One region of the Lysobacter sp. KACC 24251 genome, then DNA from elsewhere that is predicted to be linked to it. Evidence: predicted binding sites of a transcription regulator. Region 1 holds the regulator's gene; the other holds the start of a gene.
The links. Region 1 encodes sigma-54, which starts transcription at its own class of promoters, with help from an activator protein. Its sites were predicted from a motif close to TGGCACGNGCNTTGC; they were not measured.

Region 1 (14,779 bases):
CGTGGTCGGCGGCATCGCCAAGGGCTGCGAGATCGCCGGTTGTGCGCTGATCGGCGGCGAAACCGCGGAAATGCCCGACATGTACCCGCCCGGTGAGTACGACCTGGCCGGCTTCACCGTGGGCGCCGTCGAGAAGGCGCGGCTGATCGACGGCAGCAAGGTGCGCGAGGGCGACGTCCTGATCGGCCTTGCGTCCAGCGGCCCGCACTCCAATGGCTACTCGCTGATCCGCAAGATCCTGGCGCGCGCCGGCGCAACCGCGGACAACGGCGGGCTGGACCTGGACGTGGGCGGCGTCAAGCTGGCCGACGCGCTGATGGAGCCCACCCGCATCTACGTCAAGCCGGTGCTGGAGCTACTGGCCAGGCACGACATCCATGCCATGGCCCACGTCACCGGTGGCGCGCTGGTGGAGAAGATCATCCGCGTGGTCCCGCAGCCGCTGGGCCTGGAGATCGACACCTCGGCCTGGCCGCTGCCGCCCGTGTTCGAATGGCTGCAGCGCGAAGGCAACGTGCCGCGCGAGGAAATGTGGCGGACCTTCAATTGCGGCATCGGCTTCGTGCTGATGGTGGCGCCGGGCGATGTCGCGGCCATCAACACCGACCTCGACCGACTCGGGCTTGCCCACTGGCAGATCGGTCAAGTCACAGCGGGCGGGCCCGGCGAACGCCTGCGCATCGGCTGACCACATGCGCCTGGCGGTTCTCGCCTCCGGCCGCGGCAGCAACCTCCGCGCCATCCTCGATGCGATCGCGCGCGGCGACCTGGATGCCGAGGTCGTGGGCGTGTTCTCCGACCGCGCCAAGGCCACGGCGCTGGACCATGCCCGATCCGCGGGCGTGCATGCCGCTTCGCTGAATGCCAAGGGTTACCCCAGCCGCGAGGCATTCGATGAAGCGATGTTCAGCCTCGTCGACGCCGTTCATCCCGACCTCATCGTCTGTGCGGGATACATGCGGCTCATGAGCGCCGAAGCCGTCAACCCGCGCCTCGGGCGGATGATCAACATCCACCCGTCGCTGCTGCCCGCCTTCAAGGGTCTGCACACCCACCAGCAGGCGCTGGATGCGGGTGTGGCCGAGCACGGTGCCAGCGTGCACTTCGTCTCCGCCGAACTGGATGGCGGCCCGGTTATTGCCCAGGCCCGCGTCCCGGTGCTGCCCGGCGACGATGCGGAAACCCTGGCGGGGCGGGTGCTGGGGCGCGAACACCCGCTGCTGCTGGCGACCCTGCGCGAACTTGCGTCGCGGCGCATCCGTCTGGGCGCACAGGGCGTGCAATACGACGGCATTACGCTTGCCGCGCCACTGCAACTCACTACCGAGAACCAGCTCACGCCGCCATGACCCGGACCCGACTGATCACCGCACTCGCCGCCCTGATCGTCCCGCTCGCCGCCATCGCGCAGACCGCCGTCCCGGCGCCCCCCGTTGCCCCTGCCGCTGCGCCCGTCGCGGCCGGGCTGGAGCCCTTCGTCGCCCAGTACAAGGTATACAAGGGCAGCAGCGAATTGGGCGATGCCACCCTGCAACTGGTGCGGCAACCCGGGAACCGTTGGCGGGTGGACCTGCTGATGCGCGGCGGCGGCCTGTTCAAGATCGCCGGCGTGCACGCCGACCAGAGCACCATCTTCGACGCCTCCGCCAGCGGCCAGACTTACCGCCCGCTGACTCAGGCCACGGTGCGCAAGCTCGCATTCACGCGCCGGCGAACGACAGGTCTCTACGATTGGCAATCACGCACCGCCCGCTGGTCGGGCGACGTGAAGGAGTCCCGCTCCCGTCCCGTGGCGTTGCAGCCGGGGGACATGAGCGGGTTGTTGATCAATCTGGCGGTGATCCGCGACGCAGCCCCCGGCAAGGCCCTGCACTACCGCTTTGTCGACGATGGCCGTGTGCGCGACCATCACTACCAGGTCGCAAACGACGTCGAAAGCGTGGGCGCGGGCGACATGCGGTTCGATGCGCTGCGGGTGAGCCGGACCGGCGACACCAGCGGCGATGAGACCCTGCTGTGGGTGGCCAACGGCGTCCCGACGCCGATCCGCATCCTGCAGCGCGAAAACGGGCAGGACACCTACGACCTGCGCCTGGTGGAATACAAAGGAATCCAATGATGGCGATGAAGCTTTTCAAGTCGAAGCTGTGCCGAGTGGCCTTCGTGGCCGCAGCGGTGTCAGGCAGTGCCCCGGCGCTGGCGCTCGAGCCGTTCACCGCGGACTACCAGGCCAGTTACATGGGCATGCAGGCCAACGGCCGCATGAGCCTGGCCGCGGCCGGCGAGGGCAAGTGGCGCTACAACCTCAGCATCCAGAACCAGTTGGCCAACCTCAGCCAGACCACCGTCTTCCAGGACGTGGGGGGCCAGTGGCGCCCGCTGTCGGGGACCGACAGCAGCAAGGTGCTGGTGAAGAGTTCGGTCAAGAACGCCGCCTATGACTGGTCGCGCGGCGTCGCCACCTGGTCCGGCGACGTCAAGCCCGATCGCGCCGGCCCGGTGAAGCTGCAGGCCGGTGACATGGACGCGCTGCTGGTCAACCTTGCGCTGGTGCGCGACGTATTGGCCGGCAAGCCGCTGGTTTACCGCCTGGTGGAGAACGGCAAGGTCAAGGTGATGAAGTACACCGTCGCCGGCAAGGAGCAGATCACCGTGGGCGGCAAGCCGCAGCAGGCCACCAAGGTGGTCAACACCAATGGCGAGCGCCAGACCATCGCCTGGGTGGTGGAAGGCATGCCGGTCCCGGCGCGCATCCTGCAGCGCGAAAAGGGTTCTGACGCGATGGACCTGCGGGTCAATTCGGTTCGATAGCCCGAGCCGGGGCGGGTGCCGGAACGCGGCCGAGTGACACGGGCTGCAGCGCTCCCTCCCCGCGATCAGGTTCTACCCACAAAAAAGCCCCATGCAGGGGCTTTTTTGTTCGCTGCGATTCCGGGCGCTGGGAATCACCCGATCCGGCGGATCTTGGCTCCCACCCCGGACAGCTTCTCCTCGATGTTCTCGTAGCCGCGGTCGAGGTGGTAGATGCGGTCGATGGTGGTCTCGCCCTCGGCCACCAGCCCGGCCAGGATCAGCGACGCGGACGCCCGCAGGTCGGTGGCCATGACCGGCGCCCCACTCAGCTTCGCCACGCCGCGCACCACCGCGGTGTGCCCATCCACATGGATGTCGGCGCCCAGGCGCACCAGCTCGTTCACGTGCATGAAGCGGTTCTCGAAGATCGTCTCCTTGATCACGCCCACGCCTTCCGCCACGCAGTTCATGGCCATGAACTGCGCCTGCATGTCGGTCGGGAATGCCGGATGCGGCGCGGTGGTGATGTTCACCGCCTTGGGCCGCTTGCCGTCCATGTCCAGGGTGATGCGATCGCCTTCGCAGGTGATCTCCGCGCCGGCTTCGCGCAGCTTGTCCAGCACGGCATCCATGGTGTTCGGCCGCGCCTTGCGCACGGTTATGCGGCCGCCGGTCATCGCCGCGGCCACCAGGAAGGTCCCGGTTTCGATACGGTCCGCCACCACCGCATGCTTGCCGCCATGCAGGCGCTCCACGCCATGGATGACGATACGCGGCGTGCCCTCGCCCTCGATCTGCGCGCCCATCGCGCGCAGGCATTCCGCGAGGTCGACGATCTCCGGCTCCATCGCCGCGTTCTCGAGGATGGTGGTGCCTTCGGCCAGGGTGGCGGCCATCAGCACGTTTTCGGTCGCGCCCACGCTGACGATCTCGAACACGTGGCGCGCGCCCTTCAACCGGCCGGCCTTGGCCTTGATGAAACCGTGCTCCACCACGATCTCGGCGCCCAACGCCTGCAAGCCCTTGATGTGCAGGTCCACCGGCCGCGAGCCGATCGCGCAGCCCCCAGGCAGCGACACTTCCGCCTCGCCGTACTTGGCCAGCAGCGGGCCCAGCACCAGCACCGAGGCGCGCATGGTCTTCACCAGCTCGTAGGGCGCAACGTGGCTGTTGACCGTGCGCGGGTCGACCACGATGCCGCTCTCGCTGCCCGTGCCGATGGTGCCCTGGTCGATGGTGATCGTGGCGCCCAACCCGGCCAGCAGCTTGGCGGTGGTGACCACGTCGTGCAGGTGCGGCACGTTGCTGATCTCCACCGGCTCGTCGGCCAGCAGGGTGGCGCACAGGATGGGCAGCACGGCGTTCTTGGCGCCGGAGATCTGCACCTCACCGTTCAGCGGGCGTCCGCCCTCGACAACAATCTTCTGCATGGATTTCTCGGCTCGCGGAACGGAGGGGCAGGATTACCAGTGGTTTGCCGCCGGGGTCCCCGGGGGTCGCACGGAACCACCGCGCCAACCTCCCAGCCGGCATGGCGCGGGTCAGGCCGAGGCGCCAGCCTCGTCCGGTGTCATCGTCTTGAGCGCCAGGGCGTGGATCTCGCCCCCCATGCGCTCGCCGAGGGTCGCGTAGACCATGCGATGGCGCGCCAGCGGCAGCTTGCCACGGAAAGCCTCGGCCACCACCGTCGCCTCGAAGTGCACGCCGTCGTCGCCGCGTACATCGGCACGTGAGCCGGGCAGGCCTTGTTCGATCAGGGCACGGATGGTCTCGGGATTCATGGGGCAGGCACCTTGGTGGTCGTCGCGGTCGGGGGGCATCCCGCTGCGGCACGGGAACGACCGCTCGCGCTCGCGCTGCGTCGCCGTCCGCCCGGCGCCGGGCGTTTCCGGGCCAGACCGCATAGAATGGACCGATTAGCCTAGCGGAAAGGCCCCCACTCCGAAATGGCAACCGTGCCCTCGTCCCGACCCCCCCGCCCCACCACTGACACCAGCCCCTTGGCCGCAAGCGGCCGCCGCGCCTTCGCGGTGGAGATCGACGCCCTCGCCGCCGTCGCCGACCGCCTGGATGGTGAGTTCTCCGCCGCGTGCCAGCTGATGCTGGAGACCCGCGGCCGCGTGGTCTGCACCGGCATGGGCAAGTCCGGACACATCGCCCGCAAGATCGCCGCCACCCTGGCCTCCACCGGCACCCCGGCGTTCTATGTGCACCCGGGCGAGGCCGCGCACGGCGACCTGGGCATGATCATCGATGCCGACGTGGTGCTGGCCCTGTCTTACTCCGGCGAAAGCGACGAGATCCTCCTGCTGCTGCCGGTGCTCAAGCGCCAGGGCAACAAGCTGATCAGCATGACCGGCCGCCCCCAGTCGTCCATGGCACGCGAATCCGACGTGCACCTCGACGTCAGCGTGCCCGCCGAAGCCTGCCCGCTCGCACTGGCTCCGACCTCCAGCACCACCGCCTCGCTGGCCATGGGCGATGCGCTGGCCGTGGCCCTGTTGGAGGCGCGCGGTTTCACCGCTGACGACTTCGCCCGCTCGCACCCCGCTGGTGCGCTGGGCCGGCGCCTGCTGCTGCACATCACCGACGTCATGCACGGGGGCGACGATGTCCCCGCGGTGGGCCCGGATGCCACCGTCAGCGAGGCGCTGGTGGAGATGAGCCGCAAGCGCCTGGGCATGACCGCGGTGGTCGACACGGACCGACGCCTGCTCGGCCTGTATACCGACGGCGACCTGCGCCGCAGCCTGGACGACGCCGACGTCGACCTGCGCACCACCCCCATCGCCCGGGTGATGACGAAGGCGCCGAAGACCATCGACGCCGGCGCGCTGGCGGTGGAAGCCGCGCAGCTGATGGAAGCCCACAAGATCAGCGGCCTGCTGGTGGTGGACGCTGAACAGCGCGTGGTGGGCGCCCTCAACATTCACGACCTGTTGCGCGCCCGGGTGGTCTGATCCCGCGACGCCGGACTCTCGACGCCATGCCCTATTCTCACCTCAACGACTACCCCGCCCCGGTGCGTGAACACGCCACCCGCGTGCGACTGGCCTGCTTCGACGTCGATGGCACCCTCACCGACGGGCGCCTGTTCTTCGACAGCGAGGGCCGCGAACTCAAGGCCTTCCACGTGCACGACGGCCAGGGTCTGGTGTTGCTGCGCAAGGCCGGCATCGGGGTGGCCTTCGTAACCGCGCGCGCCAGCACCATTGCTGAGCAGCGCGCACGCGAACTGGGCATCGTCGAAGTGCATACCGCCGTGGCCGACAAACTGGCCTGCGTGCGCGACATCGCCGGCCGCCTCGGCATCGGCATGGACGAAGTCGCCTTCATGGGCGACGACCTGCCGGACCTGCGGGTGATGCAGCAGGTGGGCTTTTCGGTGGCTCCAGGCAGCGCCCACCCGTGGGTGCGCGAGCGCGCGCACTGGCGCACCACCGCTGCTGCGGGCAACGGCGCCGTACGCGAGTTCTGCGACCTGGTGCTGGCCGCGCAGGGCAAGGCCGAAGGGCTGCTGGCCGACGTGGTCCGTGTCGATGGCATTCGCGTCGAGGGCAATGCATGACCTGGCGGACCGCCACCACGTGGATCCTGCTGGTCGCGGCGATTGCCAGCGGCTGGATGCTCTGGCGCCAGAGTGACCCGGAATCGGCCAGCCCCAAGGCGCAGTTCCGGCCCGACTACGTGCTCAACGATCTGGAACTCGTCGCATTGGACAACGAGGGCCGTGAATCCTTCACCCTGCGCGCGCCGCGGCTGACCCGCGATCCGACCGCCAAGTCGATGGACCTGCAGACCCCGGTGTTCGTGATCCCGCCACAACCGGGGCAAACCGGCACGCCGTGGGAAGTGCGCTCGGCGACCGCCTGGGTCGCACCCAAGGGCGACGAAATCCGCCTCCGGGGACAGGTCCGGGCCGACAGCCAGGACCAGCAGGGCCGGCCGGTCAGGATCGCGACCGAAGAGCTGAACGTCTTCCCCAACACCAAGCGGGCCACGTCCGCTGTCAACGTCGCGATGACCCAGCCCGGATTTATACTGAACGGCCGTGGGCTCGACGCCCAATTAGATGCCAAGCGCATCGTCCTCCAATCCGACGTCAAGGCCCGATATGAAAGGACTGCCCGCTAGTTCGCTGGCCACCGTGCCGGCACTCCTGCTGGCTGCCGCGCTTGCCCTGCCGCAGGCGGCCTCGGCGCGCTCGTCCGACCGCAACCAGCCGATGGATATCGACGCTGGCCACGGCGACTACAGCCTGGACGACAGCAAGCCGACCACGCTGACCGGCGGGGTCACCATCACCCAGGGCAGCCTGAACATCAGCGCGAGCACCGCGGTGATCACCCAGAACGGCGGAGACCCCACGCGCGTGGTGCTCACCGGCGCGCCGGTCACGCTGAAGCAGCAGATGGACGATGGCACGCCGATGACCGCCACCGCGAACAAGGTCGACTACGACCTGAAGACCGAAGTGGTGGTGTTCACCGGCAAGGTCGACATCCGCCAGCCGCGGGGCTCGCTGGGCGGGGAACGCGTGGTCTACAACATGCGCACCCAGCAGGTCACCGGCGGCGGCCAGGGTGCCGGCCGCGTCAAGATGCGCATCCTGCCCAAGGGCGCACGCGCCAGCGGGAGCGGCACCTGATGCTGGTCGCCAACGGATTGCGCAAGGCCTACCGCTCCCGCGAAGTCGTCAAGGACTTCGGCCTGACCCTCGACGCCGGGGAGGTCGTGGGCCTGCTGGGCCCCAATGGCGCTGGCAAGACCACCTGCTTCTACATGATCGTCGGCCTGGTGCCGGCGGATGCCGGCGAGATCAAGCTCGACGGCCGCGACATCACCCATGAGCCGATGTACGCGCGCGCCAAGTTCGGCGTGGGCTACCTGCCGCAGGAGCCCTCGGTGTTCCGCAAGCTGTCGGTGGCCGACAACATCATGCTGGTGCTGGAACTGCGCGAGGACCTGGACAGGGCCGGCCGCGAACGGGAACTCGCCAACCTGCTGGACGAGCTGCAGATCGGCCACGTGGCCGAGCAACTGGGCGCCAGCCTCTCCGGCGGCGAGCGTCGCCGAGTGGAAATCGCGCGCGCACTGGCCGGAAAACCGCGCCTGATCCTGCTCGACGAGCCCTTCGCGGGCGTGGACCCGATCTCCGTCGGCGAGATCCAGCGCATCGTCACACACCTCAAGAACCGCGGCATCGGCGTGCTCATCACCGACCACAACGTGCGCGAGACCTTGGGCATCTGCGACCGGGCGTATATCCTCAGCGATGGTGGCGTGCTCGCGCAGGGGGCTCCGGACGCGCTGCTGGCCAATCCCGACGTGCGTCGCGTGTATCTGGGCGAAACCTTCCGCCTGTGATCGAATCGCCAACACCCGTCGGCCCTTGCCGCGGTATGTTTGTGGTTGATCATGAAGCCTCGCCTCCAAGCCTCCCTCGGACAGCACCTGGTGATGACGCCGCAGTTGCGGCAGGCCATCCACCTGTTGCAGCTGTCCACGGCGGAGCTTGAGGCCGAACTGGCCGCGGCGGTGGAGAGCAACCCGCTGCTGGACTGGACCGAGGAGCACGCGCCCGCCCCCGACGCAGGTGAAGGCCCCTCGCCCACCGAGGCGGGTCCGGCCGAACAGGCGCCCGTGCGCGAGGACGATGACTGGGGCATTCCCGAGGGCGAAACCTGGTACGAGCGCGTCGGCCCTTCCGATCTGGATGACGACACGCCGGCCGCCGAACAGGTGGCCGGCGACGAGAGCCTCCGCGACCATCTGCTTTGGCAGTTGCACCTGAGCCACCTTTCCCCGCGCGACCGCAGCATTGGCGTCGCATTGATCGATGCGATCGATGACGACGGCTACCTGCGGGAAGACCTGCACGCCTTCGCCGAGTCGCTGCGCCCCGAGATCGAAGCCAGCGCCGCCGAAGTGACCACGGTGCTGCACCAGATCCAGCGATTCGACCCCGTGGGTGTCGGCGCCAGCAACCTTGGCGAATGCCTGCGCCTGCAGTTGGATACCCTGCCCGACACCACCGCGGGCAAGACGCTCGCCGGCCAACTGGCCAACGGCCCGCTGGAGCGCCTCCCCCGAATCGGGATCGCGGGCCTGGCCGCCGAACTCAAGCTGGATGCGGCCGAGGTCGACGTGGCGGTCCAGCTGCTGCGATCCCTGGACCCCCGGCCTGGCGCGCAGATCGGGGGCATCGGCAACGACACCTACGTCAGCCCTGACGTCGTGATCTGGCGCCAGCACGGCGTCTGGCGCACCGCCCTGGCCTCCGCGACGCGACCGGGCCTGGGCATCCACCGCGGTTACGAATCCATGATCCGCCACGCCAGCACCGCCGACGCCAGCTACCTGCGGGGCCGGCTGCAGGAGGCGCGCTGGCTGCTCAAGAGCCTGGAGGCGCGTGGTGACACACTGCTCAAGGTCACCCGCTGCCTGATCCGGCAGCAGGCCGCCTTCCTCGAGTTCGGCGACAGCGCGCTGCGTCCCCTGACCCTGCGTGAAGTGGCACAGGATGTCGGCCTGCATGAGTCGACGGTGTCGCGCGCGATCTCACGCAAGTACGCACGTACGCCCCGCGGCACGGTCCCGCTGCGCGCCTTCTTTGCGTCGGGCATCGAGACCGGCGCGGGCGGCGAGGCCTCCAGCACCGCCATCCAGGCCAGGATCCGCCAGCTCATTGAAGCGGAGAATCCGCGCAAACCGCTGTCGGATGCGCGCCTGGCGGAGTCGCTCAAGGCCGGCGGCATGCCCGTCGCACGACGCACGATCGCCAAGTACCGCGAGGCAATGAACATCCCCTCCTCGCAGGATCGGGTCCGGGTCTGCTGACCGCGGTACCGTCGACCATCGCCGGCGCAACCGACAAGCACTCATAACGCGCTGATAACACTGCGGCATGGTCGTAACGGGCTAACCCGCCACGCGCGACGACCACCTCTGCAACGGCGAGCACTCGCACCGATTGACTGTTATCAAGGCGCGGCTTTACGAAAGCTTGAAACTGGCACCAACGCATCCCAGACATGAGATGCTGTCACCACCGTTCCAACGTGAAGGAGGTTTCCGATGCGTATCGACGTCCACGGCCAGCAGATCGAAGTCACACAGCCCCTGCGGGACTACGTGGAATCAAAGCTGGAACGGCTGCCGCGCCATTTCGAACAACCACTCGATGTGCGCGTGCTGCTCAATGTCGACAAGGTCGAACACCGGGCCGAGGCCAACATCACCATCGCCGGCAAGGTGCTGCATGCCGATGCAACGGGCGTGGACATGTACGCCGCCATCGACCTGCTTGCCGACAAGCTCGACCGCCTGTTGATGAAGCACAAGGAAAAACAGGTCGACACCCACCGCCGCGCCGAGGGCATCGCCCGCAGTGCCGACTTCGGCTGACGGATGCCCCTGCATGACATGCTCGACGGTGACCGCGTCGCACAGCTGGCTTCGGCCGGTAGTCGCGATGCGGTGATCGACGCCGCCGCCCGGCTGCTTGCCGGTGCGGCGGCCCCGGAGGAAGACGTTACCCTCATCCGCGACAGCCTGCAGGCGCGGGAAGCCCTTGCGAGCACCGCCATCGGCCACGGCGTGGCACTGCCGCACGGCCGCATCGCCGACCTCGAAGACACACGCTGCGCTTTCCTGCAGTTGACCCCGGCCGTGGATTTCGGCGCGCTGGATGGCCAACCCGTCGACCTGGTGGTGGCGATGGCGGTTCCCGAACACTTCGCGCAGGAACACCTGCATCGCTTGGCGGAGGTGGCCGAACGCTTCTCCGATCCCGCATTCCGGGCAGCGCTGCGGGGGGCTCGCACGTCGGCCGAGCTGTATCGATTGCTGGTGACCGGGCAGCCCACCGGCGACTGAGTCCCATTAAGATGGGCTGATGACGACCCGCATCAGCGCCAACGAACTCTTCGACCAGCAGCGCGAGCGCCTTGACCTGCGCTGGATCGCCGGCCAGTCCGGCGGCGGCCGCATGCTGGAAGCCGGCGATACCGTGGCCCGGCGCCCTTCGCTGGCGGGCTACCTCAACGCCATCTATCCCAATAAGGTCCAGATCCTCGGCACCGAGGAGCTCGCGTGGCTGGACGGGCTTGATCCGCGCCAACGCTGGGAAACCATCGAGAAGATCATCCACTACCGGCCGCTGGCGCTGGTGGTGAGCAAGAGCCAGGCCTGCCCCGAGGATCTGCGACTGGCCGCCGAGGAGTCGGAAACGCCGTTGTGGTGTTCGCCGCGTCGTGGCCACGAGCTGCTCAACCTGTTGCAGTACCACCTCGCGCGCGCCCTGGCGCCACGCATCACCATGCATGGCGTGTTCATGGAGATCTACTCCATCGGCGTGCTGATCACCGGCGAATCCGGCTCGGGCAAGAGTGAACTGGCGCTGGAACTGATCACCCGCGGCCACCGGCTGGTCGCCGACGATGCGCCCGAGTTCACCCAGATCGCCCCGGACGTGCTCGACGGCACCTGTCCCGACATGCTGCAGGATCTGCTGGAAGTGCGCGGCCTGGGCGTGCTCAACATCCGCCAGATGTTCGGTGACACGGCAGTCAAGAAGAACAAGTATCTTCGGCTCATCGTCCACCTGACCAAGCCGATGACCGACCCCCTGCCCAGCGGGCTGGAGCGCCTGACCGGTGACAACAGCACGCGCCGCATCCTCGACCTGGACGTGCCGATGACCACGCTGCCGGTGATGCCCGGCCGCAACCTGGCGGTACTGACCGAAGCCGCCACGCGCCTGCACAGCCTGCGCATGAAGGGACTGGATCCGGCCGCGGCGTTCATTGCGCGGCACAGCAACTTCCTCGAGCGGGGCGAGGCATGAACGCGATCGCCGCGCCCACGCTGGCGATCGTCAGCGGCCTGTCAGGCTCGGGCAAGTCGGTGGCGCTGCGCACCTTCGAGGACCTGGGTTACTACTGCGTCGACAACCTGCCCATCGAGATGCTGCCGCAGTTCGTGCGCAGCGTCAGCAGCGGCGACGACGCCCCGCCCAAGCTGGCGGTGGGCATCGACGTGCGAAATCGTGGCGGAGAGCTGGCCAAGGTCTCGGGCTGGCTCTCGGCCGTGGGGGAACTGGGGCTGGACCCGCGCCTGCTGTTCTTCGAATGCCGTGAAGAGGTGCTTTTGCGGCGCTATGCCGACACCCGCCGCCGCCACCCGCTGAGCCATCTGGGCCTGCCCCTGGTCGAAGCCATCGCGCACGAGCGCGAACTGCTGCGTCCGTTGCGCCAGATCGCCGATACCGTGATCGACACCAGCGACCTCAACGTGCACCAGTTGCGCCGCCTGGTGATCACCGAATTCGAGATGGGCGACGACAAGAAGCTGTCGCTGCTGTTCGAGTCCTTTGCCTACCGCCACGGCGTCCCGGCCGACGCCGACTTCGTGTTCGACGCGCGCGCGCTGCCCAATCCGCACTGGGATGCCGTGCTCCGACCGCTGTCCGGCCGTGACGCCGGAGTGCGTGACTACCTGGACCGGCAAGCCGATGTCGAGACGTTCTTCGGCCAGGTCAGCCAGTTCCTCGACAACTGGCTGCCGCGGATGAACGCCGACACCACGCGGAGCTACGTCACCGTGGCCTTCGGCTGCACCGGCGGCCGCCACCGCTCGGTCTATCTTGCCGAACGCATGGCCAGCCATGCACGCGCTCGGGGCTGGGACGAAGTGGCCGTGCACCACCGCGAACTCGATTAGCCCAAACCGCGTCACGCCGGCCGGGACGAACACGTCCCGGATCCATGCTGCCCGCTACCGGGTGGTGTCCCTGCTCTGTTAAGTTTCCCCCATGGCCGTTGGAATCCTGCTCATCACCCACCCCGGCATTGGCAGCGCGCTCGTCGCGGTGGCCACCGGACTGCTGCGCTCGCTGCCGCTGCGCACCGAGTCCTTCGAAGTTCCCATCGGCGGCGACCCGGACGAGTTGCTGCCGCAGGCCAGCGCGGCGCTGCGGCGCGTGGACGGCGGCGCCGGTGTGCTGGTGCTCACCGACCTGTACGGCGCCACGCCCAGCAACCTGGCGGCCAAGGTCGCGCGCCTCGGCACGCCGGTGCGGCGCGTGTCGGCGGTAAGCCTGCCGATGCTGCTGCGGGTAATGAACTACGCTGAGCTGGAGCTGGACGAGCTGCCCGCGGTCGCATCCGCCGGCGCCCGCAATGGCGTGATTTTGGACGACGCGTGAGGCCCCCCACATGATCGAACGCGAACTGACCGTCAGCAACCGCCTGGGCCTGCATGCACGCGCCACCGCCAAGCTGGTGCAACTGCTGTCGGCCTACAAGAGCAACGTGACGCTCACTGCCAAGGGCCGCGAGGTCAACGCCAAGAGCATCATGGGCGTGATGCTGCTCGCCGCGGGCCAGGGCACGCAGGTCAAGCTGCGCGTGGACGGCGAGGACGAAGGCAACGCCTGCGACGCGGTTGCCCTGCTGTTCGAACGCCGCTTCGACGAAGACAGCTGAGCGGAGCCGGGGGATGAGGCAGGTATTCAATGGACTGGGGGCGTCGCGCGGCAGCGCGCTGGGACGCGCCCGGGTCCGCCTGCCACATGCGCTGGACGTTGCCGAGGAACACATCAGCGCCGACCAGGTGGAAGGCGAACTCGCGCGCCTGCACGAAGCCATCGACCTCGTGCGCACCGAGATGCACGCACTGCGGGATCGGCTGCACGGCGCGCTCGCCCATGAGGTGGGCGAATTCCTCGACCTGCATACCCTGCTGCTCGACGACCCCGAACTGCTGCAGGGCCTCGACGCGCTGATCCGCACCGGCCGCTACACCGCCGATTACGCGCTGCGCCTGCAGCGCGACCGCATCGCCTCGGTGTTCGAAGCGATGAACGACGATTACTTCCGCAGCCGCGTGGACGACATCGACCAGGTGATCGGCCGCATCCACGCGGCGCTGCACCGGCACGGCGCCGAAACCGCGGGGGTGGCCGGCGAGATCCTGATCACCGATACCGTGGCGCCGGCCGAACTGGCGCAACTGCAGGCGCAAGGCGTGGTGGCCATCGTCACCGCCGGCGGCAGCATGCTTTCTCACAGCGCCATCCTCGCGCGCAGCCTGCACCTGCCACTGGTGGTGGGGGCGGCGCAGGCGTTGCAGAAGATCAACGACGGCGACGCGCTGATCGTCGACGGCGGCAGCGGCCTGGTGGTGCTGGAGCCCGGTCCGGAGGACCTGCGCGACCACCGCACCCGCGAGCGCGAGTACATCCGCGAGCGCAAGGAACTGCACCGACTGCGTCGCGAACCCACGCGCACCAGCGACGGCCATCACATCCAGCTCCTGGCCAACGCCGAATCGCGCGAGGACGTGGCCGAGGCGCACGCGCTGGGCGCCAGTGGCATCGGGTTGTACCGCACCGAGTTCCTGTTCCTGCAACGCCACGAACTGCCGGACGAGGAAGAGCAGTTCCGCGCGTACCGCGACGTGGTGCTGGGCATGAGCGGCCGGCCGGTGACCATCCGCACCCTGGACCTGGGCGCGGACAAGGCCGACCGCACCGGGCTGGCGCTGCGCGACGAACCCAATCCCGCCCTCGGCCTGCGCGGCGTGCGCCTGTCGATGGCGCGCAGCGGCCTGCTCGACACCCAGTTGCGTGCTGCGCTGCGCGCCTCGGGCTACGGACCGATCCGCATCCTGGTGCCAATGGTGACCTCGCGCGAGGAGATCGCGACGGTGCGCACGCGCATCAAGCTGATCGGCCGCGACCTGCGCACCCAGGGCTACGAGATCGCCGATTACGTGCCGCTGGGCGCGATGATCGAAGTACCTGCCGCTGCGCTCGCGCTGCCGGGCTACATCGGCAAACTCGACTTCCTGTCCATCGGTACCAACGACCTTGTGCAGTACCTGCTGGCGGCCGACCGCAACAACGAGGCGCTGGCCGAGCTGTACACGCCGCTACATCCGGCGGTGATCCGCCTGGTGCGCGACGTGATCCGCCTCGCCCATG
Region 2 (14,779 bases), 630 kb from region 1:
CATCACCCGCGGCGTGGCGCCCTTGGGGGCCCGCGTGTTCATCGCCAGCACCCAGGCCGACAACCGGTTGCCCAGGTGGGTCTGGATCTTGTCGCGCGCGGCGATGTTGGCGTTGTGCTTGTCGAACGGTGCTGCAATGGTCACCGGGGTCACCTCGACGCGGTCGAAGTTGGCCAGCGGCTCGCTCGGCGCCGGATTGGGCATGACCGACGGCAGGTACTTCTCGGTGGCGGCCGCGGACGGCGACGCCAAACCGGTGGCGAGCATCAGGCAGGTGATCAGGACAGCAGGACTCAAGCGCATGCGGAATCTCCATAAGGGCGGGCGCGGGGGTGGCGCAAGTCTAATCAGCGCCCCTGCACAACGTCATTGGCCAATGAGGCGTCCTCGCGACTCACACGACAGTGAAATCGATCACCACCGCCCCCGGCTCGCGCTGGCGATAGGCAATGCTCAGGCCGTCGCCGAACTTCTCCTGGAGCTGGCCCAGCAGCGGGATCGGGTCGTGGTCGTTCACGAAGCGCATGGTCTCGCCCGGGTACAGCGCGCCCAGCGCGCCGAAGATGGCCGAGTGGCGGAAGCGGCGGGCGACGCCGCGAGCGTCGAACAGGTGGGCGGTCTCGGGGTTGGGGGTGGCGCTGCTGCAGTTGGACATGGCGAGCCATCGTCGAGGAGGGGAAGCGCCACGCTACGACCGCGGTGCCACGGATGCGCTGACCCAGATCAGGCGCAGGCGATAGGCGTACGGCGCCCGCGTCAGCCGCGGGAGACCGCCACCGCCCGGCGCGGCTCAGCCAGGCACGAACTCCACCGCCAGCACCGGGGGCAGCCGCGCCGGCAACAGTGTCCAGTGGTCGCCCTGGTCGTCGCTGGTCCACACCCCTCCGGTAGTGGAGCCGAACGCCAGGCGCTCCCCCGTGCCGTCAACCGCGAGCGCGTGGCGGTAAACCAGATCGTAGGCGTGCTGCTGCGGCAGTCCATCGCGCAGCACGTCGAAGCTGCGCCCACCATCGCGGGTGCGCGCCACCACCACCTGCGCATCGACGGGAATGCGGCGCTCGTCCTTGGTTGCGGGCACGAACCAGGCGGTGTCTGCATCGCGCGGGTGCACCGCCACGGCGAAACCGAATGCCGAAGGGGGCACCGTCAACTCCTGCCAGCGTCGGCCCGCGTCGTCGCTGCGGAACACGCCGTTGTGGTGCTGCGCCCACAGCCGGTCCGGCGCGGACGCGCACTGCACCAGGCGATGCACGTCCTGCACGTTGGGTTCGAAAGCGCGCGCCGGCGGCATGTATTCGGCGCGCAGGCCCTCGCCGCCCAACCACCACTCGCCACCGCCGTCGTCACTGCCCCACACGCCGCCCGTGGACACTGCCACCCGCAAGCGGCGCGCGTCGCGCGGATCGACGCAGATCGAATGCAGGCCCGGATCGTCGTAGCCACCGCCGTTCCATTCATGGCGCTCGGGGCGGTCCCACAGCGTGCGCACCAGCTGCCAACTCGCGCCACGGTCGTCGCTGCGGAACAGGCCGCCGGGCAAGGTGCCGGCCCACAGCCGACCGGGCTCCTCGCTGCCCCCGGGCGCCAGCGCCCACAGCAGCCGCAGCGTGGCCGGGCGCGGCGGCTTGCCGTCGCCGCTGATGACCTCATCGTCGTCGCCGTACGCGGGCACCGCGCACTCGCTCCAGCTCAAGCCGCGGTCGTGGGAACGGTGCAGCTTCGCGCCGAAATGGCCCAGGTCGAGCGCGGCGTACCACGCACCGTCGCGCGGGTCGGCCAGGGTCAGGTTGACGTTGTCGCCGAGGAAAGCGACGCGGTCGACGGCCCACGCGCCATTCGCGCGCGCCAGGGTGAACAGCCCCTTGCGGGTGGACACGAGGATGCGGTCGGACACGGCTCAGCCTCCGGACAGGGCCTGCATGACGTGGACCTCGGCCTCGGCGCCGAGGGGCTGGTCGAGCTGAAGCTTGCGCACCACGTGCCCGTCCACGAACACTGCCACGTGGTGGCGCATCGCGCCGCGCTCATCGAACACGTAGCCGCGCAATTGCGGGAAGCGGGCGAACACGCCGTCCAACACCTCGGGCAGCGTGGTCCCCGGCACCTGCAGGGCGATCTCGCCCCCGGCCGGGGCCGCATCGGGTGGCAGCCAACGCGCCAGGGCGGACGCGAGCACGACCTTGGCCATGGGGGCTCCGGCAGGGATCCGGGGCGAGCATAGGCCGCCGGGCGTTAAGTCACCCTCACCTTTGGGACGTGCCCCGGCGCACGGAGTGGCGTGTAGTGGCACGGTTCCCGTCCCCGGCCTTCGTCCATGCTGCGCACCGCCACGATCACCGTCCTGCTGCTCGCGTCCACCGTGACCTCGCCGGCGGGCGCCGGGCCTATGGCCGCGGCGCCCGGTAATGCCACGGCGACCCCCGCTCCCACCGACACCCTGGCCGTGGCCCAGGCCGAAGTGATGGCCGCCGAGCGCGCCTTCGCCAAGACCATGGCCGACCGCGACCCCGCCGCGTTCGCCGGCTTCCTGGCGGAGGAGACGGTGTTATTCTCGGGCGAGCAGGCCACGCGCGGGCGCGCGGCGGTGGCCGCGTCATGGGCGGGATTGTTCGAAGGCCCGGCCGCGCCGTTCTCGTGGGAACCCGACCAGGTGCAGGTGCTGGATTCGGGCATGCTGGCGCTGAGCACCGGACCGGTGCGCGACCCGTCGGGCAAGGTCATCGCCCGCTTCAACTCGATCTGGCGGCGCGAGGCGCCGGGCGTGTGGAAGGTGGTGTTCGACAAGGGCAGCCCGGTGTGCGCGCCGAAGTCGCCCTGAGACGGCCAATCGCGCGGCGGGTGCCGTGCCCTGCATGAGCACCACCTCAGGTGCGCGGGGGACGTCCGTGCCGCGGTATGGTGAGGCACCCTGACCGATCCGCCATGGAGCGCGTGCCACCTGATGTCCATCCCCGACCTCTCCGCGCCGCGTACGTCCACGCCACCGCCGTCCGCTGCCGACGACGCCGCGCCGCTGCAGCACGCCCTCAAACCGCGGCAGCTGATCATGATGGGGCTGGGCACGGCGATTGGCGCCGGCCTGTTCCTTGGCTCGGGCGTGGGCATCCAGGCCGCCGGGCCGGCGGTGCTGGTGTCGTACCTGATCGCCGGCGCGCTGGTGATCATCGTGATGCACGCGCTGGGGGAGATGGCCGCGGCGCATCCGGCCAGCGGCGCGTTCTCGGTGTACGCCGCCGATGCCTTCGGGCCGGTGGCCGGCGCCACCGTCGGCTGGCTGTGGTGGCTGCAGGTGGTGATCGTGGTCGCCGCCGAGTCGGTCGGCGCCGCGGGGCTGCTGGCGACGCTGTGGCCGGCGCTGCCGGTGCCGTGGCTGTCGCTGGGATTCATGGTGGTGTTCACCGCGATCAACCTGCTGGGCGTGCGCAACTTCGGCGAGTTTGAATTCTGGTTCGCCATCGTCAAGGTGGTGGCGATCCTGGCCTTCATCGCCATCGGCGTCGCACTGCTGATGGGCTGGCTGCCGGAGGTGACGCCGCCCGGCTGGAGCAACTTCACCGCGCATGGTGGTTTCGCCCCCAAGGGCCTGGCCGGTATCGGCGCGGCGCTGCTGGTGGTGGTCTTCGCCTTCGGCGGCACCGAGATCGTGGCCATCGCCGCCGCGGAGTCCGAGCACCCCGGCCGCAGCCTGGCGCAGGCCATCCGCACCGTGGCGTGGCGCATCCTGGTGTTCTACCTGGGATCGCTGGCGGTGATCATCGCGGTGGTGCCGTGGACCAGCGAGGCGCTGAAGTCGCCGTTTGCCGCGGTGTTGGAGGCCGCGCGCATTCCCGGCGCGGCCGCGGCGATCACCCTGGTGGCGGTGGTGGCGCTGCTGTCGGCGCTCAACGCCAACCTCTACGGCGCCTCGCGGATGATCTACTCGCTGGCACAACGCAACGAGGCACCGCGTGCGCTGGCCCGCTTGAACGCCCACCGCGTACCGGTGCTGGCGGTGCTGGCCAGCGTGGCGTTCGGTTTCTTCGCCACCGCGCTGGAGCTGCGCTGGCCGGACAGGGTGCTGCCGGCGCTGCTGAACCTGGTGGGCTCCACCTGCCTGATGGTGTGGACGATCACCCTCGCCTCGCAGTGGGTGCTGCGCCGTCGCGCCGATCGCCAGGGCCGCGGCCTGCCGTTCCGCATGCGTGGGTTTCCGTACATAACCCTGGCGGGGATCGGCATCCTCGGCGTGATCTTCGCGCTGACCCTGTTGTCGCCCGCTTCACGTATGCAGTTGTTGTCTACGGTTGCATTGACCCTGGCAATCGCCGCGCTGTGCCGATGGGCGCGGCTTTCCCCCCAACCTGCGAGATCCGGCCCATGACCCGACTTCTCGGCATCTCCGGCAGCCTGCGCAGCCAGTCCTACAACACCGCGCTGCTGCGCGCGGCGCAGCGGGTGGCCGGCGAAGGCGTGGAACTGGAGATCGCCACCCTGCACGGGATCCCGCTGTATGACGGCGATGTCGAGGCACGGGACGGCATCCCCGAGGCGGTGCAGGCGCTGAAGGCGCGCGTGCTGGCCTGCGACGGGCTGCTGTTGGTAACGCCGGAGTACAACAACGGCATCCCCGGCGTGTTCAAGAACGCCATCGACTGGCTGTCGCGCCCCGCCAGCGGGATTCCTTCGCTGTTTGGCGGGCGACCCGTCGCGTTGCTGGGCGCCTCACCGGGCGGCTTTGGCACCATCCTGTCGCAGAACGCGTGGTTGCCGGTGCTGCGCACGCTGGGCGCGCAGCATTGGGCCGGCGGGCGGCTGATGGTCTCGCGCGCGCACGAAGCGTTCGATGCCGAAGGCATGCTGGTCAACGATCTGGTGCAGCGCCAGCTGGCGGCGTTCGTCGGCGGCTTCGCGGCCCACGTGGCGGCCGCGCGTCCCCGGCGGGCGTGACCGCCCGGCAGGACCGAGCCCTTACGGGCGCTGGTAGAGCAGCGTGCGACCGCGTGGCCGCGGCGACGTCATGAGGGCCTCACGCCACCCGGCGACGTCGGGGAACGCGCCCACCATCGCCGCCTCCAGCGCGGCGAAGCCCGGCTGGGCGGCACGCACCGGCAGGCATTGGCCGTGGGCCGCGAACTCCAGCAGGACATCGTCGCTGGGCACGCCGTGCACGCGGCTGGCGTGGATCATCGACACCGCCTGCCACGGCACGAAGGTTGGACCGATGCAGAAGCCAAACGCGGTCACCGACACCGGCGTGGCATCCGGGCCGGCCGTACGCGGGCGGCGTTCGTCGAGGTGAAAGAGGGTTCCCAAGCGGTGTGGACCAGGCTGGGCCGCACGGTGGCGCGGCGTCACACAAGCCTAACGGCCAAACCGGCGTGCACCGGACAGGCCGATCACAACCCAGGCATTGGACTGGCTCAGGCTTCGGCAGCCCGCGTTCGGTAATACAGCACGGTCGGGACCAAGCCGCCGGCCGACTCCCGGGCGAAGTCCGGAATCATGCCGGCGGGGGCCCAGCCTCGCGCCTGATAAAGCTGCTCGGCGGGCGAACCAGCCGCCGTATCCAGGATCAGCAGCGTACGCGCCTCGCTCTCGGCGCACGCGTCCACGTGGTCCAGCAGCCGCGAGGCAATGCCCTGGCGCCGGTAACCGCCGAGCACCATCAACTTCTGCACCTCGGCCCGATGGCGTCCGTTCTCGCGCTCGCACAGTGCCAGCTGCACGGTGCCCACCGCCCGCGTGCCGTGCTGGGCCACCCACATGCGCTGGGCAGTTCCCAGGGCGCCCAGCACGCCATGCCAGTACTCGGCCGCCATGTGCAGGCGCAGCGGATGCAGGAAGCCCACCGAGGCGCCCCGCGATACGCTGTCCTGCAGCAGCAGGCACAGGTCGGCGATCAGCGCGGTGTCGTCACGCCGTACTTCACGGTAGCTGATCATGTCGCCTCTCCGTTGCGCGAACTGGGGCGCACCGCACGGTGGCCGGGGGGTATGTCGGACGCGGTAGGTTGCGCGCACGACGTTGGATAAAAACCGGGCCCGGGAATCCCGGGCCCAAAGGCGAAAACGGGGGGAGGGTGAGCCCGTCTTCGTTGATCGATACAACCCGCGCTGCTCAGTTCTCGTACGCGGCTTCGCCGTGCGAGGTGATGTCCAGGCCTTCGCGTTCGGCTTCCTCCGGCACGCGCAGCCCAACCAGGGCCCCGACCAGTGCGAAGGCCAGCAACGAGACCATGCCCGACCACGCCACGGTGATACCCACGCCCAGGGCCTGCACGCCGACCTGGTGCGCGATGGAGTAATCGGCGGCGCCAGTGCCACCGAGCGACGGTGCAGTGAACACGCCGGTCAGCAGCGCGCCGACGATGCCACCCACACCGTGCACACCAAACACGTCCAGCGAGTCGTCGGCGCGCAGCAGGCGCTTCAGCCCGGTCACGCCCCACACGCCGGCCAGTCCTGCGACCGCGCCGATGGCGATCGCACCCAGCGGACCGACCGTGCCGCACGCCGGAGTGATGCCCACCAGGCCGGCGACCACGCCCGAGGCGCCGCCGAGCATCGACGGCTTGCCCTTGTGCACCGCCTCCACCAGCGTCCACGCCATGGCGGCGGCGGCGGTCGCCACCAACGTATTGATGAACGCCAATGCCGCTCCCGAGGTCGCTTCCAGGTTGGAGCCGGCGTTGAACCCGAACCAGCCCACCCACAGCAGCGACGCGCCGATCATCGTGAAGGTCACGTTGTGCGGCTTGATCGCGTCACGCCCGTAGCCGGTGCGCTTGCCGACCAGGTACGCGCCCACCAGGCCGGCGACGCCCGCGTTGATGTGCACGACCGTGCCGCCGGCGAAATCGATCGCGCCCCTGGCGAACAGGAAGCCGTCCGGCGCGTACCAGACCATGTGCGCGATCGGCAGGTACGCGAAGGTGAACCACAGCACCGAGAACAGCAGCACCGCGCGGAACTTGATGCGCTCGGCGAAGGCGCCGACGATCAGTGCGCCGGTGATGCCGGCAAAGGTGGCCTGGAACGCCACGAACACGTACTCGGGAATCGACACGCCCGCGGTGAACGTGGCCGCCAGCGAGTCCTTGGTGATGCCCAGCAGGAACACCCGGTCCAGCGTGCCGATGAACGCGTTGCCGCCGGCGAACGCCAGCGAGTAACCGTAGGCCACCCACAGCAGCACGATCAGCGAGAACACCGTCAGCACCTGCATCAGCACCGACAACACGTTCTTGCTGCGCACCAGGCCACCGTAGAACAGCGCCAGCCCGGGCACCACCATCATCAGCACCAACAACGTGGAGGTCAGCATCCACGCCACGTCACCCTTCTCCACCACCGGCGCGGCTGCGGCGATCAGTTCATTGCTCATCATCGTGTGTTCCCCCGGTTCACAGCGCGTCTTCGTCGATCTCACCCGTGCGGATGCGGATCGTGCGTTCAATGGAGGTGACGAAGATCTTGCCGTCACCGACCTTGCCGCTCTTCGCGGCGTTCTGCACCGCTTCCAGCGCCGCGTCGAGCATCGCGTCGGCGACCGCGCACTCCAGCTTGAGCTTGGGCAGGAAGTCGACGACGTATTCGGCGCCGCGGTACAGCTCGGTGTGGCCCTTCTGCCGGCCAAAACCCTTTACTTCGGTCACGGTGATGCCGGATACGCCCACCTCGGCCAGCGCTTCGCGGACCTCGTCGAGCTTGAACGGCCGGATGATCGCGGTGATGAGTTTCATCGTGTGCCCCCTTGGCAGCGGTAGATGTTGTGGCTTGCGTGGCCCATCGCTCAGAACGCCCTGCTCACGTTGAACGCCACGGCACTACCGGCGATCCGATTGCCGTAGGCGTTGGTGTAGAGGGATTCGTCGGCGTCGGTATCGGTGTAGGCCAGGCCCACCGAGAAGCCGTTGTCGAAGGCCTTGCTCACGCCCAGTTTCCAGTCGGCGTATTCGAAGGCCTCGCTGTTCTCGATCCACTGCTTGCCGCCGTGCGCGGACAGCGACCAGCCCGCACCCAGGGCGAGGCTCGCACTGACATCGAGGTAGCCGCTGCCGTCGGAATCGACGTAGCCGAACAGGTCGGTGACCGCATGGGAGTACCTGGCCCCGAGCGAGAGCGTGTCCGTGGCGGCCACGGTCAGGCCGGCGTAAACCTCACCGGTGTCGGGGCTGTTGAAGCCCGCCGGATAATCGCCGGGATACCAGTAGTACAGCGCACCCACGTCAAAGCTCACCCGCTCGCTGAATTTGCCGCGGTAACCGGCATAGGCGTCCAGCTCCAGGCTGTTGGAGACGGGGATGCCTGCCGCCGAATAGTCGGACAACCAGCTGACGTTGCTGCCCCAGGTGCCGGCATAGAACCCGCTGTCGGACGCAAACTCGACGCCCGCCTGCACGGCAGGATCACCGTTGGTCTGCGACACGCCGCGGAAGACGTAGTCGCTGGTCAGCGCTGCCGAACCGGATACGCCGGCGTGGGCGGGTGCCACCGTAACGGCAGCCAACGCTGCGAGGAACAGGATGGAAACACGCGTGGTGGAACGGGACTTCGTGTGGCGAGACTTCATCAACCAGGCTCCTCGAAAGGCCCTCCCTGGTTATGCACTCGGTGTGGCGTGTTGCTCTTTTTTCGGCACGAGTCGCCCCGCGCCGCGTCCGTGCGCGCCTGCTTGGGCAGGTCGCGCCGGGATTGCAGCTGTGTGTCGTGTTGCGGGTTGTCGCTACGGCGTGCGGCGTCCTGCCGCGCCGCGCCCCGCATGGAGGCGCGGCGGGTGTGGCGTCAGACGGTGTAGTACAGCTGGTATTCCAGCGGGTGCACCGCGGCGCGGAACTGGGTCACTTCCTTCATCTTCAGGCCGATGTAGGCGTCGATGAAGTCGTTGGTGAACACGCCACCGGCGGTGAGGAACTCGCGGTCCTTGTCCAGCGCGTCCAGCGCCTGGTCCAGCGAGTGGCACACGGTCGGGATGTTCTTCTCTTCTTCCGGCGGCAGGTCGTACAGGTCCTTGTCGCTCGGCGCACCCGGGTCGATCTGGTTACGGATGCCGTCCAGGCCGGCCATCATCAGCGCGGCGAAGGTCAGGTAGCCCGAGTTCACCGGATCCGGGAAACGGAACTCGATGCGGCGCGCCTTCGGGTTGGCCACGTACGGGATGCGGCACGATGCCGAGCGGTTGGAGGCCGAGTACGCCAGCATCACCGGCGCCTCGTAACCCGGCACCAGGCGCTTGTACGAGTTGGTGGCCGAGTTGGCGAAGGCGTTGATCGCACGCGCGTGCTTGAACACGCCGCCGATGTACCACAGCGCCATCTGCGACAGGCCGCCGTAGCCGTCGCCGTTGAACAGGTTGACGCCACCCTTGGCCAGCGACTGGTGCACGTGCATGCCGCTGCCGTTGTCGCCGACCAGCGGCTTGGGCATGAAGGTCGCGGTCTTGCCGTTGCGGAAGGCGACATTCTTGACAATGTACTTGAGCATCTGCAGCTCGTCGGCCTTGCGGGTCAGCGAGCTGAACTTGGTGCCGATCTCGCACTGGCCGGCGTTGGCCACTTCGTGGTGGTGCACCTCGACCTCGATGCCGACGGCTTCGAGCGTCTTGCACATCTCGGCGCGGATGTCGTGCAGCGTGTCCAGCGGGGCCACCGGGAAGTAGCCGCCCTTCACGCCCGGACGGTAGCCGGTGTTGCCGCCTTCGTACTCACGGCCCGAGTTCCATGCCGCCTCTTCCGAGTCCACGTGGAAGAAGGTGTGGCCCATGTCGTTGGCGTAGCGCACGCTGTCGAAGATGAAGAACTCCGGCTCCGGGCCGAAGAACGCCTGCTCGGCGATGCCGCTGGACTTGAGGAACGACTCGGCGCGCTTGGCGATGCCGCGCGGGTCACGCTCGTAGGCCTGCATGGTGGTCGGGTCCAGCACGTCGCAGGTCAGCACCAGCGTCGGGTCGGCGGTGAACGGGTCCAGGAAGGCGGTGCCGGCGTCGGGCAGCAGCACCATGTCCGACTGGTGGATGCCGCGCCAGCCGCCGATCGAGCTGCCGTCGAACATCTTGCCGTCCTCGAACAGGCTCGGCTCCACCACCGACTTCGGGAAGGTCACGTGGTGCCACACACCGCGCATGTCGGTGAAACGCAGGTCGATGAATTCAACCTTGTGGTCCTTGATGAGCTTTTCGACGTGTTCGAACGACATGGGGTGGCCTCGGCTGGGGATCGGATGTCAGTGCCGCATGGCGCGGCTTACTGGAGATCAAGCAAGTAGCGTGCCAACTTTTCCGGATTCGTAACTTATTGATTTTATGTGCCCGCCCAAGACCCGCACGCAGCTCCCTCACCACCGGGGTGCAAAAAGCGCGGACTCGCACCGTACTGGTGCACTGCTCCGATTACTGCCGGGCGACCGTCAGGCAGAAGTCTAGGATCGGACGATGACCCGGATGCGACCGCGTATCGGGCAAGGCGCGGCACCTCAGCCGCGCCGCCGGGCGGACGCGCGGGCCCAGTCGCCGGAAAGCGCTCTTGGTTCCGACCGGGCGTCGGGCACCGCTTGTGCAATGTCGCCGCAGTGGTGAATCCGCGACCGCCATCGCACCCGACCGCGCCGAGCCACGACGGGCGTCACGACCCCTGCGTGAAGGGCCCCACTACCCTGTCGCATCCTTGATCCGAGACCACCGAATGAAACGCCTGATCGCCTTCCTGCTCGTCGTGCCGCTGTCCGGCTGCGTGCTTTTGCCGGTGGAACTCGTCGGCCCGGCGGGCCCTGGGCTGGTCTGCCACAAGGGCAAGAAAACCCTGGAACTGCCGCGGGAGGCCATGGGTGCCCATCTCGGCCATGGCGACTACCGGGGGCCGTGCCGCTGAGGGCTGGCGAACGGCACTCAACCAGCCCAAACCACCACCTGCACCAGCGCCCGCCCGCCCAGTAGCAGCACCGCGAACAGCACCGCGGCCAGCAGTAGCGGCCGGGGTCCGGCCTGGCGCACGGCGCCCAAGTGCGTGCGCAGGCCCAGCGCCGCCATCGCCATGGCCAGCAGGGCGGTATCCAGTTCGACCAATGCGGCGACCAGCACCGGCGGCAACACCTGCAGCGAGTTCAACGCCGCCACCGCGATGAACGCCACCGCGAACCACGGCGGCGCGAACCGCCAGCGGCTGCCACCTGCCGCTTCGCCGGCCTGCAGCCGCAGCGACAGCAACATCAGGAACGGCGCCAGCAGCATCACCCGCAGCATCTTCTCGATCACCGCCACCGCCGCGGCCTGCTCGCTGATGGCGCGGCCGGCGACCACCACCTGCGCCACTTCGTGCACGGTGCCGCCGACGTACAGGCCGTAATGGTGCGCATCCAGCCCCAGCACCGGGTACAGCCACGGATAGGCGAACATCGCCACGGTACCGAACACCACCACCGTCGCCACCGCCACCGACACCTTGTGCGCCTGCGCGCGCACCACCGGTTCGGTGGCCAGCACCGCGGCGGCGCCGCAGATGGCGCTGCCGGCGCCGATCAGCATCGAGGTCTCGCGGTCCAGGCGGAACACGCGCGTGCCCAGCCACGTGCCCAGCGTGAACACCACCGCGACCACCACCACCGCCATGGCGATGCCCGGCCAACCGACCGAGGCGATGTCCTGGAAGGTGACGCGCAGGCCGTACAGCACGATGCCGAGTCGCAACAAGGTGCTGCGCGCGAAGTCGACGCCACTTGCGGTGTAAGGCGCCACGCGCGGAAACAGCGTGTTGCCCAGCGCGATGCCGAGCACGATGGCCAGGGTCAGTGCGCTCAGGCCCGCCCCCTGCAGCACGGGCACGCGCGACAGCGCCATCGCCAGCACCGCCACCGTTGCCGCCAGCAGCAGGCCGCGGACGAAGCCGGGGCGACGCCACGGTGGCAACACCAGCTCCGCTGCGGATGCCGAGACGGCGATGGCTGGCGCCGCGGGCGCGGTGGTTTCGGCAGGCGGGTTCAGCGGCGGCACAACGGAGGACATGGCGGCCCGGGACGGCGGAAGTGGCGGGCAGGCTAGGCCAATGCCCCTTATGAATCCAATGCATATACTTCCAACGAATATGAATTTGACTCATGCATGGCCACGCACCTGAACCTGCACCTGCTGCGGCTGTTCGCCGCGGTGGTCGAACACCGCGGCTTCTCGCGCGCGGCGGACGCGCTGTTCGTCACCCAGTCGGCGGTGTCGAAGGGCGTGCGCGAACTTGAGCGGCAGCTGGACCTGGCGCTGCTTGACCGCAGCAGCACCGACGGGGGCCGCCGCGGCGTGCGCGTGACCGACGCCGGCGAGGCGCTGTACCGCCATGCGCGCGCCTTGTTCGCCATGGAGAAGGCCGCGCTGGAGGACGTGCGCGACCGCGTCGGCCTGCACCGCGGCCGGTTGCGGATCGGCGCCAGCACCACGGTCGCCGGCTACTGGCTGCCGCCCGCGCTGGCGCGCTTCGCCGCCGCCCATCCCGACATCGCGCTGTCGCTGCAGGTCGACAACACCGCCGGCGTGGCCGAAGCCGTGGCCGCCGGCGGGCTGGATGTGGGTTTCGTGGAAGGCGCGGTCGACGACGCACGCCTGCGCGCACTGCGCTGGCGCGACGAGCCGCTGCAACTGATCACCGCGGACGACGACCCGCTCGCCGGGCGCAAGCGCCCCGCGGCCAGCACCCTGTCCGCGCGGACCTGGCTGCTGCGCGAGCCGGGGTCGGGCACCCGCCAGGTGGCCCAGGCCTGGCTGCAGGCCGAAGGCATCACCCCGCGGCGCACGCTGGAGATCGGCAGCAACGAGGCCATTGCCCGCGCGGTGGCCGAGGGTGCGGGCCTGGCCATCCTGCCGGCCGTCGTGGTCGCTGACCCGCTGGCCGCGGGCCGCCTGCGTGCGCTGCACGCGCCGGGCAAACGCGCGCTGGTGCGACCGCTGTTCCAGCTGGAACTGGCGCAACGCCCGCGACCGCCCGCGCTGGAGGCGTTTCTGGCGCTGCTGGACTGAGCGCGCGCGCGCATTCCAGCGCGGGCGCCGTTGCATCGCAGGGACGGCCATGACGCTATGCTTGCGCATCCGTTTTCGCACTCACCCGCATGACCGACCTGCTCGCCGCGCTGCTGCTCGGCATCATCGAAGGCATCACCGAATTCCTGCCGATTTCCAGCACCGGCCACCTGCTGATCGCCCAGCATTGGCTGGGCCAGCGCAGCGACCTGTTCAACATCGCCATCCAGGCCGGCGCGATCCTCGCGGTGGTGCTGATCTACTGGAAGCGGCTGTGGGGCATGCTCGTCGCCTTCCTCGGCCACGATGCGCCCGCGCCGTACGACCCGCTGGGCGTCACCGCCACGCCGGCGCAATCGCGCGACTATGCGTTCAAGCTGCTGGCCGCGTTCGCGGTCACCGCCGTGGGTGGCCTGCTGGTGAAGAAGCTGGGCTGGGAACTGCCCGACACCGTGCGGCCGATCGCATGGGCGCTGATCATCGGCGCGGTGTGGATGGTGCTGGCCGAGCACCTGGCCGCCAAGCGTGCCGAACGTGAGGGCGAGCGCGTGGCGATTGCGTGGACGACCGCGATCCTGGTCGGCCTGGCGCAGGTGGTGGCCGGCGTGTTCCCCGGCACGTCACGCTCGGCGGCGACCATCTTCGTCGCCCTGCTGGCCGGCACCACCAGCCGCGCCGCGGCGACGGAATTCGCCTTCGTGGTCGGCATTCCGACCATGTTCGCCGCCACCGGCTACGAGTTGTTGTCGATGCTGCGCGATGGCGGTATCGGCCAGGAGAACTGGACCGCGCTGGGCGTGGCGTTCGTCGCGTCGGCGGTGACCGCATTCGTCGCGGTGAAGTGGCTCCTGCGCTACATCCAGTCACACCGGTTCACCGCGTTCGCGGTGTATCGCGTGCTGCTGGGCGTGGCGCTGCTGGCGTTCATCCCGGAAGGGGGCTGAGCGCACGGCGCGGGTGCGCCACGCCCGCTGCTCAGTCCTTGACCGCGGGATTGAGCGAATACGTGCCGTAGATCGTGGCTTCGGCGAGCACGTGGCCATGCATGGCCGCCTGCACGTCGGCGGCGGTGAAGCGCTCCGGTAGCGGCAGCGTGGGCACGTCCAGGGCGAACACGCGGAAGAAGTAGCGGTGCAGGCGCAGGTCGTTGGGCGGCGGGAACGGGCCGTCATAACCGCGCCAGTCGCCAGCCATCGCCGCGTCGCCGGCGAACCAGCCGGTATAGTCGTTCAGTCCCTGACGGCTGCCCGCGGGGCCGGCGGGGGTGGCCTTGCCGTGCGGCACCACGCCGTCGCTGCAGGCGCCGGCGGCAATCTCGCGCACGTCGGCGGGGATGTCGGCCATCGCCCAGTGCACGAAGTCGCAGCGCGGTTGTTCGGTCGGGATCTGCACGTCGCTGCGGCCCACCATCTCCTTCACGGTGGGGACGTCCGGGTCGATGCACAGCAGCGCGAACGAGCGCGTGCCGGCCGGTACCTCATCCCAGGCCAGGTGCGGATTGCGGTTGGGCGCGAAGCCGAATCCCTCGGCGGTCGGCTGGCCGGCGGCAAATTCAGCCGGCAGCCGCTGGCGGTGTTCGAAGCTGTTGCTGCGGATGTGCATGCTCGCCTCCGGAAACGGTGGATTCGCGGTCAGTATCCGGGCGGCGTGCTGCGGGCCGAGGCCGCGGCACGCCGCCTGGGGTTCACTCGGCGTAACCCAGGCGCTTGGCCACCGGGGTCAGCAGCGCGAAGGCCTCGCCCAGCGGGCCGTTGTAGGCGCGCCAGTGGCCGGCACCAAAGTGCTCGGGCTGGACCACGCCCTGCGG

Region 2: a site for sigma-54 is predicted at 10,234-10,248, ahead of glnA (type I glutamate--ammonia ligase). Genes of this name have one in related genera too.

What each region holds. Positions count from the first base shown of each region.
Region 1 covers NZ_CM173222.1:2,464,448-2,479,226, forward strand. Annotated here, with positions in the region: gene purM (phosphoribosylformylglycinamidine cyclo-ligase) at 1-688, shown strand, start outside; gene purN (phosphoribosylglycinamide formyltransferase) at 693-1,349, shown strand; gene AC3ARF_RS11475 (DUF3108 domain-containing protein) at 1,346-2,119, shown strand; gene AC3ARF_RS11480 (DUF3108 domain-containing protein) at 2,125-2,811, shown strand; gene murA (UDP-N-acetylglucosamine 1-carboxyvinyltransferase) at 2,946-4,223, opposite strand; gene AC3ARF_RS11490 (BolA family protein) at 4,335-4,574, opposite strand; gene AC3ARF_RS11495 (KpsF/GutQ family sugar-phosphate isomerase) at 4,740-5,753, shown strand; gene AC3ARF_RS11500 (KdsC family phosphatase) at 5,780-6,361, shown strand; gene lptC (LPS export ABC transporter periplasmic protein LptC) at 6,358-6,927, shown strand; gene lptA (lipopolysaccharide transport periplasmic protein LptA) at 6,908-7,441, shown strand; gene lptB (LPS export ABC transporter ATP-binding protein) at 7,441-8,160, shown strand; gene AC3ARF_RS11520 (RNA polymerase factor sigma-54) at 8,212-9,633, shown strand; gene hpf (ribosome hibernation-promoting factor, HPF/YfiA family) at 9,871-10,200, shown strand; gene AC3ARF_RS11530 (PTS sugar transporter subunit IIA) at 10,204-10,671, shown strand; gene hprK (HPr(Ser) kinase/phosphatase) at 10,691-11,641, shown strand; gene rapZ (RNase adapter RapZ) at 11,638-12,516, shown strand; gene AC3ARF_RS11545 (PTS sugar transporter subunit IIA) at 12,608-13,000, shown strand; gene AC3ARF_RS11550 (HPr family phosphocarrier protein) at 13,011-13,280, shown strand; gene ptsP (phosphoenolpyruvate--protein phosphotransferase) at 13,294-14,779, shown strand, end outside.
Region 2 covers NZ_CM173222.1:3,097,818-3,112,596, forward strand. Annotated here, with positions in the region: gene AC3ARF_RS14315 (hypothetical protein) at 1-303, opposite strand, end outside; gene AC3ARF_RS14320 (DUF2249 domain-containing protein) at 395-655, opposite strand; gene AC3ARF_RS14325 (WD40/YVTN/BNR-like repeat-containing protein) at 791-1,894, opposite strand; gene AC3ARF_RS14330 (MoaD/ThiS family protein) at 1,898-2,188, opposite strand; gene AC3ARF_RS14335 (YybH family protein) at 2,315-2,818, shown strand; gene AC3ARF_RS14340 (amino acid permease) at 3,047-4,360, shown strand; gene AC3ARF_RS14345 (NADPH-dependent FMN reductase) at 4,357-4,926, shown strand; gene AC3ARF_RS14350 (hypothetical protein) at 4,948-5,292, opposite strand; gene AC3ARF_RS14355 (GNAT family N-acetyltransferase) at 5,400-5,921, opposite strand; gene AC3ARF_RS14360 (ammonium transporter) at 6,097-7,365, opposite strand; gene AC3ARF_RS14365 (P-II family nitrogen regulator) at 7,382-7,720, opposite strand; gene AC3ARF_RS14370 (TorF family putative porin) at 7,771-8,550, opposite strand; gene glnA (type I glutamate--ammonia ligase) at 8,763-10,172, opposite strand; gene AC3ARF_RS14380 (hypothetical protein) at 10,658-10,843, shown strand; gene AC3ARF_RS14385 (YeiH family protein) at 10,861-11,910, opposite strand; gene AC3ARF_RS14390 (LysR family transcriptional regulator) at 12,070-12,972, shown strand; gene AC3ARF_RS14395 (undecaprenyl-diphosphate phosphatase) at 13,062-13,916, shown strand; gene AC3ARF_RS14400 (YbhB/YbcL family Raf kinase inhibitor-like protein) at 13,948-14,574, opposite strand; gene AC3ARF_RS14405 (tetratricopeptide repeat protein) at 14,657-14,779, opposite strand, start outside.